2 regions of the Streptomyces sp. VTCC 41912 genome follow, and region 2 is predicted to be linked to the other one. Evidence: riboswitches for the same ligand, from Rfam matches in the RefSeq annotation. Region 2 holds a riboswitch; the other holds the start of a gene.
The links. A riboswitch is a leader RNA that binds a small molecule or an ion and turns the genes downstream of it on or off. The one in region 2 is predicted to bind magnesium.

Region 1 (5,719 bases), on a different contig from region 2:
GTCAGGCGGCGGCGTCCCGGGCCACGGTCAAACTCCCGGCGCCCGCCTCTCCGGCCCCCGAACTGCCGCGTGGGGTGGACCTCAAGCTGCCGGGGCTGAGCCCTTTCACCACCGCCAACCGCGACTTCTACCGCGTGGACACCGCGCTGACCGTTCCCCGCGTGGATGTCCGCAGTTGGAAGCTGCGCCTGCACGGCATGGGCGTCAGCCGGCCGCTGACCCTCAGCTTCCAGGATCTCCTGGCCAGGCCGCTGCTCGAACGCGACATCACCCTGACGTGCGTGTCCAACGAGGTCGGCGGCCCCTATGTCGGGACCGCCCGTTGGCTCGGCGTCCGGCTCGCCGACCTGCTGCACGAGGCCGGTGTGCGCCCGCCGTCCCGGGGCGGCCCGGCCGACCAGCTCGTCGCGCGCTCCGTCGACGGCATGACGATCGGCACCCCGGTCGAGACGGTCCTGGACGGACGGGACGCCCTGCTGGCGGTGGGGATGAACGGCGAGCCGCTGCCCTTCGAGCACGGCTTCCCCGTCCGGATGCTCGTCCCCGGCCTGTTCGGCTACGTCTCGGCCTGCAAGTGGATCCAGGACATCGAGCTCACGACGTTCGGCGCGTACGACGCGTACTGGGTCAAGCGTGACTGGGCGGCCGAGGCGCCGATCAAGACCGAGTCCCGCATCGACACCCCCAAACCGTTCGCGCCCCTCAAGGCCGGATCGGTGGCCGTGGCGGGCGTGGCCTGGGCCCCACACAAAGGCATCGACCGCGTCGAGATCCGCGTCGACGGCGGTGACTGGCGCCAGGCCGAACTGGCCGCCGAGGGCCCGGTGGACACCTGGCGGCAGTGGTGGTGGCAGTGGGACGCGAAGCCCGGCACCCACACCCTCGAAGTACGCGCCACCGACCGCACCGGCTACACCCAGACCGACGCACGGGCCCGCCCCACCCCGGACGGCGCCTCCGGCTGGCACTCGGTGGTGGTCACCGTGACCTGACCACCGCCCACACCCAACAGACCGACCTCACAACGACATTGGGAGAACCCTGTGAACACCCTGCGTATCCGCCGTACCGTCCTCGCCGTGACCGCCGCCGCCGTGCTGCCGGTCGCACTGGCCGCCTGCTCCGGCGACAACGGCGCCGGGAGCAAGGACAAGGCGTCCGACACGTCCTCTGCCGCGGCCAAGCCGACCAAGGGCAGCGACACCGGCGGCGACATGAACACCATGGCCAAGCCCTTCGGCCCGGCCTGCTCGGCCGTCCCGAAGGACGGCAAGGGCAGCTTCGACGGCATGGCCAAGGACCCGGTCGCCACCGCCGCCTCCCACAACCCGGCCCTGTCCACCCTGGTCACCGCCGTCACGAAGGCCGGCCTGGTCGACACCCTCAACAGCGCCAAGAACATCACCGTCTTCGCACCGACCAACGACGCCTTCAACAAGATCCCCAAGGCCCAGCTGGACAAGGTCCTGGCTGACAAGGCGATGCTGACCAAGGTCCTCACCGGCCACGTCGTCGGCGAGAAGCTCGCCCCGGCCAAGCTCGCTGACGGCTCGTACGAGACGCTGGCGAAGAACAAGCTCACCACGTCCGGCTCCGGCGCGAACTACACGGTCGACGGCTCCGCCAAGGTCGTCTGCGGCAACGTGCAGACCGCCAACGCCACCGTCTACATCATCGACACCGTCCTGCTGCCCAAGAGCTGACCGGAGCCTGAGCACGGGTGCCCTGGTGCATGCCGGGGCGCCCGGGGGACGGCGGCCGCAGCAGGGGTGGGAGACAGCAACGTGCGGTTCACGGGGGTCGATGACGCCCCGCGGGTGCCGACCAGGCCGACGCCGTCGGTGACGTAGAGGAGCTGGCCGTTGGCGTGGGAGTGCCAGTGGGTGCGGGCGCCGGGGGTGCGCACCAGGCCGACAGCCAGGCGTGCGGGCTCCGCGGGGGCTTCGACGAGGTTGAGGTAGACATCGCCGGTGAAGCGCTCGGCCGGGGCCTTCGTGGTGGGGGGTGGGTGACGTGTTCCATGACTTTTCCTCGGTGGTTGTGGACGCGGGGCTCAGGCGTCGTCGTGGTTCAGGCCGGAACCCAGCGCTCGGGAGGCGTCGACCTGTGCCAGGAGTGTCTTGGCCTTGGTCTCGACGGCCTGGAGGCAGTCGTCGCCGGCGACGAACCGCAGCGGGGGCGCTTGCAGGTCGGCGACCTTGAGCAGGGCGTCGGCGAGCTTGGCGGGGTCGCCGCTCTGCCCACCGTTCATGGATTCCCAGACCTTCTCGGTCGCGGCGGTGCGCTCGGCGTAGTCGTCGATGGAGCCCTCGGCGTAGGTGGTGGAGGCGTCCACGAGGAGTTCGGTGCGGAACAAGCCCGGCTCGACGATGGTGGTGTGGATGTTGAAGGGTGCGACGTCGTGGTGCAGGGATCCCATGAAGCCCTCGACTCCGAACTTGGCGGCCGAGCAGGCGACGCAGAAGTCGACGCCGACCGCTCCGGCGAGGGAGGAGAGGGTGAGGACGTGCCCGGAGCGCTGGGCCCGCATGACGGGCAGCACGGCGCGGGTGACGAGCGCGACGGCGGCCTCCGAGTGAGCGCTCATGGGGCCACCGTGGAGCGGGATGCGCCCGACGATCCAGCGTCCTTCCTGAACAGGTTCCGTGGCGAGGCGCGTCAAGACTTCGCCAAGCAGTTGCGTGATCTCGCAACTATGCCGTTATGCTTCTGGAGGTTTGAAGAAGGCACCTCGTTCGGTGAGGCGTCTGCACGGACACAGGCCACTGACCCGACGACGTCGAGAGACGCCCAGGTTCAGGACAGGTCTCCCCGGCCTAAGGGGTGACCCCAAGTGGCTTCCCCCACAAGCGGAATACGCCGTGCAGTGCCAAAGCTCTGACGAGTTGGGGTGAACCGGTCATCGGGACCGGTCTGCTCCTTGCCGCGTCGTCCAGCGCCCACGTGCGCTCCGGCCGGGAGGAGGCGAGAGACATGGACTGCAGTTGCAGTAGTCCGGGCCACAGTAGGCCCGTCATCCGGATTCGCATGTCCTTCTCGACCTCCGGTACGCGGTAACCACCTCTCCCACGCGCACGCGCCGCCACGCCCCAGACACCCGTACGGCCTTCGCCGTCCCGGGTGTCCGGGCTGCGCGCTCGCAACGGGACGGCTCCCGCGCGCCCTCAACACCGCTCCCCAACGGGGGAATTGGGAGGCTCGCCATGACCAGCCTGATCAGCGACAAGACCATTCCCGCACCGCGCAGCGCAGTCCTCGACGACGCGCACGTGGGCGACATCCGCGGTGCGCTCGGCACCATCAAGCACGACGACACCGGCGAACGCCGGGGCCTGTCCGCCAAACTCAAGACGTTGCTGGCGATAGTCGGCCCCGGCCTGATCGTGATGGTCGGCGACAACGACGCCGGCGCCTTCGCCACGTACGGCCAGGCCGGACAGAACTACGGCACGCAGTTGCTGTGGACCCTGCTCCTGCTCGTCCCCGTCCTGTACGTCAACCAGGAGATGGTGCTGCGTCTCGGCGCGGTGACCGGAGTGGGGCACGCGCGCCTGATCCTGGAGCGGTTCGGGAAGTTCTGGGGCGCGTTCAGTGTCATCGACCTGTTCCTGCTCAACGCCCTGACGCTGGTCACCGAGTTCATCGGCATCACCATGGCCGCCGACTACCTGGGGCTGCCGAAGACGGCCTCGGTGATCCTGGCCGCGGCCGTCATCATCGCTTCCGCCTTCACCGGGTCCTTCCGCCGCTTCGAGCGGATCGCCGTCGCCCTGTGCGCCGCCTCGCTCCTCCTGGTCCCGCTCTACTTCCTGCTCCACCCCAAGACGTCGCAGATGGCCCACGACTTCGTGACCCCGGTCATCCCCGGCGGCAGCGGCGAGTTGGCCACCGTCATGTTGCTGATCATCGGGATCGTGGGCACCACCGTGGCGCCCTGGCAGCTGTTCTTCCAGCAGTCCTACGTGATCGACAAGCGCATCACCCCGCGCTTCATGAAGTACGAGAAGGTCGACCTGTGGATCGGCATCGCCGTCGTCGTCATCGGCGCCGCCGCCCTGATGGGCCTGGTCGCCGCCGCGTTCGCCGGGACGAAGGGCTTCGGCAACTTCACCGACACCGCGGGCCTGATCAACGGCATCGCGGCCAAGGCCGGCAAGGTCGCCGGTGTCCTCTTCGCGATCGCCCTGCTGGACGCCTCGATCATCGGCGCGTTCGCGGTGTCGCTGTCCACCGCGTACGCGATCGGTGACGTGTTCGGGATGAAGCACTCCCTGCACCGGGGCATCAAGGGCGCCAAGGGCTTCTACGCCGTCTACGCCGGCCTCGTCGCCGCCGCGGCCACCATCGTGCTCATCCCCGGCTCCCCGCTCGGTCTGCTCACCCAGGGCGTGCAGACCCTCGCCGGGGTCCTGCTGCCCTCCGCCTCCGTCTTCCTGCTGCTGCTCTGCAACGACAAGCAGGTCCTCGGACCGTGGGTGAACGGGCCCAAGACCAACGCCTTCACCGCGGCGGTCGTCGGCGTCCTGGTGTCACTGTCGATCATCCTCACCGCCTCGGTGCTCTTCCCCGACATCAGCGCGGCCGCCATCCTCGACATCATGGCCGGCTGCGGTGTCGCCGGAGTGCTGGCCGCCGGCTACGCCTTCACCCGCCGGCGCACCGCCACCAAGGAAGACCCCATCGACCGCACCGGCCGCGACTCGTGGCGGATGCCGCCGCTGGAGACGCTGACCCGCCCCGTCATGTCCACCGGCCGCAAGATCGGTATGGGAGCCCTGCGCACCTACCTGCTGGTCGCGGCGGTCCTGGTCGTCATCAAGATCGTCCAGGTTGCCCTCGGCAACTGACCCCCGCACGTCGACAACCGACCACTCCCGTGCCGGGGTGGCGGCGGGACCTCCCCGCCCGCCGCCACCCCACCGACCCCTCACGGAGAGGGGAGGGCACCCATGCGCCTTCTTCCGCACCTCACCAAGCTCACCGCACCGGCCCGGCGGCGCCACCACGCCACCGACGAACGTCCTGACCCGAGCCCCACCGGCCACATCTGCCCGCGGGTGCAGTTGGCCCTGAAGGACGGCACCGAGCGGGAGTACCTGCTCGACGGCCCCAGTACCTGCCCCCTTCCCCGCGACCCGCACGCCAGGTACGAACCGCGCGTGCACCTGGCCTACCTCCTCGCCCAGCAGGGCCACGACGCTCACTGGCTCGCCCGCTTCGCCGACCTGCCGCTGCCCGCGGCCGACCGCCTCACCGAGGCCGCCTCCTCCGCCACCCGAGCCGGACACGCTCCGTAGCTCCCGCGGGCGCCGAAGCCCGCACACCACCGCATCGTTCACTCGCCCCCGGCCATGCCTGTCCTACGCCGACAGCGCGCCGCCCCACGGAGGTGACTCCCGCATGTCCGTCTTCACCGCTGTCCACATCCACCGCCCCGCCCTGCGCCGCGGGAACACCCGCCGCGTCGTACGCGACTCGCTCTCCGCAGTGCTGCGGCGCATCGCGGACAGTCCTCTCGACAGCACCGTTGTCCGCGCACTGCCCCGTCCGGCGTCCGCGACCGGGGCGACCAGCCGGGAGCGACCCACTGGGTTGCACGCCCACTGGCACACCGTCACGGGCCCCGATGGCCGGCCCCGCCTCGAAGCCACCTGGCACTAGCGGCTCCGCGAACGCCGCACCCGTAGGGAACCCGCGCCTGCTTCCCTGCCCGGAGAGG
Region 2 (5,719 bases):
GCCCCGCCCGGCGTCCGCGGCCACCCCGTGCCGCCGCCGGTCGCGGCTGCGCAGGGGCGATGGCCTTACGGTCCTCGACCGGCCGGCCACCCGCCCTGCCCTCCCGTCAGGACCGAACGGCCCGCCGGCGTTGCCCGAACGGCCCTCATCCGGTTGCCCGATCGTCGGCGACGGCCCCGGCCGCAGCCACCCCGCCCACCCGGCAGGCGGTCGTGCCGGCCCGCCGGACCTGCCCCGAGCGGGCGGAGCGCACGGCACCTGATGGGCCACGCCCCAGGTCAGGCGCCGTTCCGCGCCCCTCGGCGGCCTGCGGCTACCGGTCGGTCCCCGCACCGGGGTCGTCGAGGAGGCGCTCGATGTCGCGCACCAGCGCCCGCGGGTCGACGCCCTTGGCGTCCACCTCAAGGGTGCGGCCGTCCCGGGTGCTCAGGGTGATCCGGACGTCGGAGCGCCGTTGGGCGATCCAGGTGGCCAGGCAGTTGGCCAGCACCGCGCCCACGCCTCCGGACCCGACGGCCACCGCGAGCACGTCCAGCGCCCCGCCCATCTCGCCGGGTGCGGGCGGGGAGTGCACCGCCCGCACCCGGCCGCGCAGCCCGTCCTCATGGCGCAACCAGTCCATCAGGGAAGGCAGTTGGTCCGCGGCGCCCGGTAGGCGCAACCGCAGTTCCGGTACTCCGTCGGTCGTCACGCGACCATCCTGGCCGATGCGCGCGCCGCCCGGTCGTGGTCCGCGAAAAACGGTCGTGCCGCAGTGCTTTCGGGGTCCGGGTGGGGCGGTCGCGGCTCCGGACGGCTCTCTCCGCCGCCTCACGCCAACGCGGACTGTTCCGGGGCGACCTCGGACGCGTCGAGGTGCCAGTGCAGGTCGCGGACGTCCGGTTCCAGGGAGAGCCGAGCGATGACCTGTTCCAGGGCCTGGGCGAGGTCGCCGGAGACGGTCACCGAGGCGCGGATGCCGGTGGTGTCCTCGGCGTCGCGCCGGGCCCGCAGGCCGATCGGGGTCAGGCCGGACGAGGTGAGCGCCTGGAGCAGGAGGGCGCGGATGTGCGTCTCCGCGCGGCGCTCGCAGACCACGTGCACGGTGGCGAGGACGGCCGCGTCGGGGTCGGATCCGGACGCCGGGGCCCGGTCCAGCAGCCGTCCCGCCGGGCGCAGCACGAGGTGCACGGCGAGGACGGCGAGGGTGCCGAGGACGGCGAGTTCGAGGCGCCCGGAGGCGGCCAGCACGCCGACCGCCGCCGAACACCACAGGGTGGCGGCGGTGTTCAGGCCGCGCACCCCCGCCCCGTCGCGCAGGATCACCCCGCCGCCGAGGAAGCCGATGCCGGAGACCACGTACGAGGCGACGCGGGTGGGGCTGCCGGAGTCCCCGACGGCGGTGCTGTAGAGGACGAAGAGCGTGGCCCCGGCCGCGACCAGGGCGTTGGTGCGCAGTCCCGCCATCCTGGCGCGCCACTGGCGCTCGACACCGATGAGCGCTCCGCAGGCCACGCCGGTGGCGAGTCGGACGAGGAAGTCGACGACGGTCAGGGTGTGCATGGGAGCACCTCCTCGGGAACGGATAGGGTGGGGGACGGGTGCCGGCGGCGGGCCGGAAACCTCACTGGCCGAGCGCCACTTGGACGAGCTTGATGACGACCAGGACCATGGCGAGCAGCAGGTACGTCCGCAGCGCGGTCAGGCCGATCTTGTGCCCGGTGGAGAGCACCGGCCGGGTCAGCTCCGCCAGGGGCGGCATCCGCCAGTCCTCGCGGCCGGCGCGGTCCACCGGACGCCTGCCGCGCGCCCAGCCCTTGCGGCGCCGCCGCAGTTCCGCGTACCCGAGCGCCAGCACCCCGGCCGCGCCGCAGCCCGCCATGAGCGTGAGGATGCTGCCCGCGTCGATGTCCGGGAAGAGCACCGCGGCGGTGAGGATCACCGAGAGGGTGACCAGGACGCCGACGACGGCGGCGGTGAAGGCGTTGGTGCGGGGGCCGTTGACCCACGGGCCGAGCACCGCCCGGTCGTTGCACAGGAGCAGCAGGAAGACGGAGGCGGACGGCAGCAGCACCCCGGCCAGGGTCTGCACGCCCTCGGTGAGCAGGCCCAGCGGCGACCCGGGGATCAGCACGATCGTGGCGGCCGCGGCGACCAGACCCGCGTAGACGGCGTAGAAGCCCTTGGCGCCGCCGACGCCGCGGTGCAGGGAGTGCCGGATGCCGAAGACGTCGCCGATGGCGTACGCGGTGGACAGCGACACCGCGAAGGCGCCGATGATCGAGGCGTCCAGCAGGGCGACGGCGAACAGCACCCCGGCGAGCTTGCCGGCGTGGGCGGCCAGGCCGTGCGCGATGCCGGCGGTGTCGGTGAAGGCTCCTTCGCCCGCGGTGCCGGCGAAGGCGGCGGCGGTGCACCCCATCAGGGCGGCGGCGCCGAGCACCACGATGGCGATGCCGATCCACAGGTCGGCCTTCTCGTAGCCCATGAAGCGCGGGGTGATCCGCTTGTCGATGACGTAGGACTGCTGGAAGAAGAGCTGCCAGGGGGCGACGGTGGTGCCGACGATGCCGATGATCAGCAGCATCACCGCGGACGGTCCGCCGGGTCCGCCGGGCAGGTGCGGGACGACGAAGTCGTGGGCCATCTGGCCGGTGGACGGGTGGACCAGGAAGTACAGCGGGACGAGCAGCAGGGACGCCGCGCACAGGGCGATCGCGATCCGTTCGAACCTGCGGAACGACCCGGTGAAGGCGGAGGCGATGATGACGGCCGCGGCCAGCAGGACCGCGCCGACCTTGGGCAGTCCCAGGTACCCGGCGGCCAGGGTGATGCCGATGAACTCCGTGACCAGCGTCAGCGCGTTGAGCAGGAACAGGTCGATGACGGAGAAGGCGCCCCAGAACTTCCCGAACCGCTCCAGGATGAGCCGGGCGTGCCCCACTCCGGTGACGGCGCCGAGCCGGAGCACCATCTCCTGGTTGACGTAGAGCACCGGGACGAGCAGCAGCAGGGTCCACAGCAGGTGGGTGCCGTAGTTCTGGCCGGCCTGGCCGTAGGTGGTGAAGGCGCCGGCGTCGTTGTCGCCGACCATCACGATCAGGCCGGGGCCGACGACGGCGAGCAGGGTCTTGAGCTTGGCGGACAGGCCCCGGCGCGGGGCGGTGTCGTCGTGCCGGATGGTGCCGAGCGCGCCGCGGATGTCACCGGTGTGCGCGTCGTCGAGCACGGCGGTGGGGTGCGGTGCCGGGGCCGTGGCGCGGACGGTGGTCTCGGTCATGGCGACCTCCCAAGTCCCCCGGGCGGGGGAGGTGTTGGGGGCGCGAGGCAGCCGTCTTCCCTGCGCGGGGGCGCAGCACGGCGACCCGTGTCGGCGGGTGGCCGTACGGGGGCGTGGTGCGGCGGGGAGGCCGCGCAGGGAAGGTGGCTACCGCGTGCCGGAAGAATGCGAGGGCAAGCGGAGGTGGGGCCGATGATGGCCCGGACTACTGCAATCCATGTCTCTCGCCTCCTTCCGGCCGGGGCGCACGGGACGCGCCGTCGTCGATCCGGCAAGGAGCGGCCGGTCACCGTCGACCGGCTCACCCCCACTCGTCAGAGCTTTGGCACGTCACGGCGTAGCCCCGGGTGGGGCAGCCACTTGGAGTCACCCCTTGGGCCGGGGAGACCTGTCCTGATCCGGAGCGTCTCTCGACGGGTGGGATCAGTGGCCTGTGTCCGTGACGACGCCTCACCGAACGAGGTGCGTGCTTCGTCAAACCTCTAGGAGTCTAGACCCAGTCGAGGGATACTTGCGCAATCGTGCAAGTTTTTGACCGACTCTTAACCCCTCGGCGGACCGCCCGGCCGCCCCGCTGTGACGTGCTGGACACCGCGCCGACCTCGGGTGAGCATGAGCCGCATGTCCCAGGACCCCGAGCCCGGCACGCCGGGCGAATCCGGTACCGAAGCCGAGCGGTTGGACCGCATCGAGGCGCTGCTGGCGCCCGCCGCCGCGGGGGTGGCGGAGGCGGGGCACCTGCTGCGCCCGGCCTGGCGGCGGGTCACCCGCGGTGAGCCCCGCTGGCCCTCGACGTGCGCGGTGCTGCTGGCGGCGGCGTTGCAGTGGCTGCTGCCGGAGCGGTTGGCGATCCATCCGGAGTGGCTGCTGCCGGGGCTGGAGATCGCGCTGCTGCTCGTGCTGGTGCTGGCCGACCCGTACCGCATCGAGCGGGTCTCGTGGCTCTACCGGTGGGCGGGGCTGGCGCTGATCGCGATGATCAGCACCGCGAACGGCTGGTCCGCGGTGCACCTGGTGATCGGCCTGGTCCGCGGCACGGAGGGCGGCGACGCCGGACCGCTGCTGGCGACCGGCGGCAGCATCTGGGCCACCAACGTCATCGTCTTCGCGCTCTGGTACTGGGAGTGGGACCGCGGCGGGCCGGTCGCCCGGGTCCACGCGGTGCGCCGCTACCCGGACTTCCTCTTCCCGCAGATGGCGACGCCGGAGCTGGCCCCGGAGCACTGGGAGCCGCAGTTCGCCGACTACCTGTACCTGTCGTTCACCAACGCCACCGCCTTCAGCCCCACCGACGTGATGCCGCTGACCCGCTGGGCGAAGCTGCTGATGCTGGTGCAGTCGGCGGTCTCGCTGCTGACCGTCGTCCTGGTGGTGGCCCGGGCCGTGAACATCCTCAAGTAGGCCGCGCTGGTGCCCCGTTGGTCGACGTCCGCGGGTGTCTCGGGGTGTACCGGACGCACGGCGAGGGTATGGCCGTGTCATGACACCGCGATGAGGTCGGCGTGAGAAGTCGATGAATATGTGCTCAGTTGCGCAATCATTTAGACAAGGCTTGACCGGTTGACCCGTGACCGATCGGGATCACGGTCCTGACCTGCGGTTTTATCGGCGCGGGGAAGCGGTGCCGAAAACAATCCCCGGCCGGAGTCAATTTTTTCCCACGCCGTGGTCAGGTGCCGCGGCCGCTTTCCCGGTGCCGCCTGCCCAAGCGCCCGATGGCCGCTTTCACAGCACGTTCGAATTGCGGAACAGACCGCCCGGCAGGCGAACCCGCTGCCTGAGCAGCGACATCTCTAGGGGCGAACGTCCGAGGGTCATCCACCCACCGGCACCGAACAGAGGCATATCGATGTCGTCGCCCCTTCTCGAATCGTCCTTCGAGCCGTCCGAGCCAGCGCCCCAACAGGCTCTGTACCGCACCGCCGGCACCCCGGCCCCGCGGACCCTGCTCGACGTGCTCGATGCCACCGCCGCCGCACATCCCCAGGCGATCGCCCTGGACACGGGCTCCGAGGCGCTCACCTACCGCGACCTGTGTATCGAGATCGAACGCCGCGCACGGCAGCTCAGGGACCGTGGCGTCGGTCCCGGCGACCGGGTCGGAGTCCGCGTCCCCTCCGGGACCGCCGAGCTGTACCTGTCCATCCTCGCCGTCCTGCGCAGCGGAGCGGCGTATGTGCCGGTCGACGCCGACGACCCCGACGAGCGGGCCGCCACCGTCTTCCGCGAGGCCGCCGTCTGCGCCGTCCTCGGCCCCGACGGCCCGCTGCCCGGCCCGGCCCGGCCCCTCGGCGACCCGCGTTCCGCGGGCCCCCAGGACGACGCCTGGATCATCTTCACTTCGGGTTCGACCGGCGCGCCCAAGGGCGTGGCGGTCAGCCACCGCTCCGCCGCCGCCTTCGTCGACGCCGAGGCCGACCTGTTCTGCCAGGACCGGCCGTTGGGCCCCGGCGACCGGGT

Region 1: it holds a riboswitch for magnesium, as region 2 does, so the genes downstream of both, ACJ6WD_RS14510 (NRAMP family divalent metal transporter) here and ACJ6WD_RS00285 (NRAMP family divalent metal transporter) in region 2, are expected to answer to the same signal.

What each region holds. Positions count from the first base shown of each region.
Region 1 covers NZ_JBJMAB010000008.1:92,044-97,762, reverse strand. The annotation lists gene ACJ6WD_RS14525 (molybdopterin-dependent oxidoreductase) at 1-992, shown strand, start outside; gene ACJ6WD_RS14520 (fasciclin domain-containing protein) at 1,044-1,703, shown strand; gene ACJ6WD_RS14515 (SDR family NAD(P)-dependent oxidoreductase) at 2,054-2,587, opposite strand; M-box (ykoK) riboswitch at 2,724-2,897, shown strand; gene ACJ6WD_RS14510 (NRAMP family divalent metal transporter) at 3,204-4,847, shown strand; gene ACJ6WD_RS14505 (hypothetical protein) at 4,950-5,297, shown strand; gene ACJ6WD_RS14500 (hypothetical protein) at 5,401-5,661, shown strand.
Region 2 covers NZ_JBJMAB010000001.1:57,758-63,476, reverse strand. The annotation lists gene ACJ6WD_RS00295 (effector-associated constant component EACC1) at 314-691, opposite strand; gene ACJ6WD_RS00290 (MgtC/SapB family protein) at 811-1,542, opposite strand; gene ACJ6WD_RS00285 (NRAMP family divalent metal transporter) at 1,604-3,259, opposite strand; M-box (ykoK) riboswitch at 3,558-3,728, opposite strand; gene ACJ6WD_RS00280 (DUF1345 domain-containing protein) at 3,881-4,660, shown strand; gene pls (epsilon-poly-L-lysine synthase Pls) at 5,109-5,719, shown strand, end outside.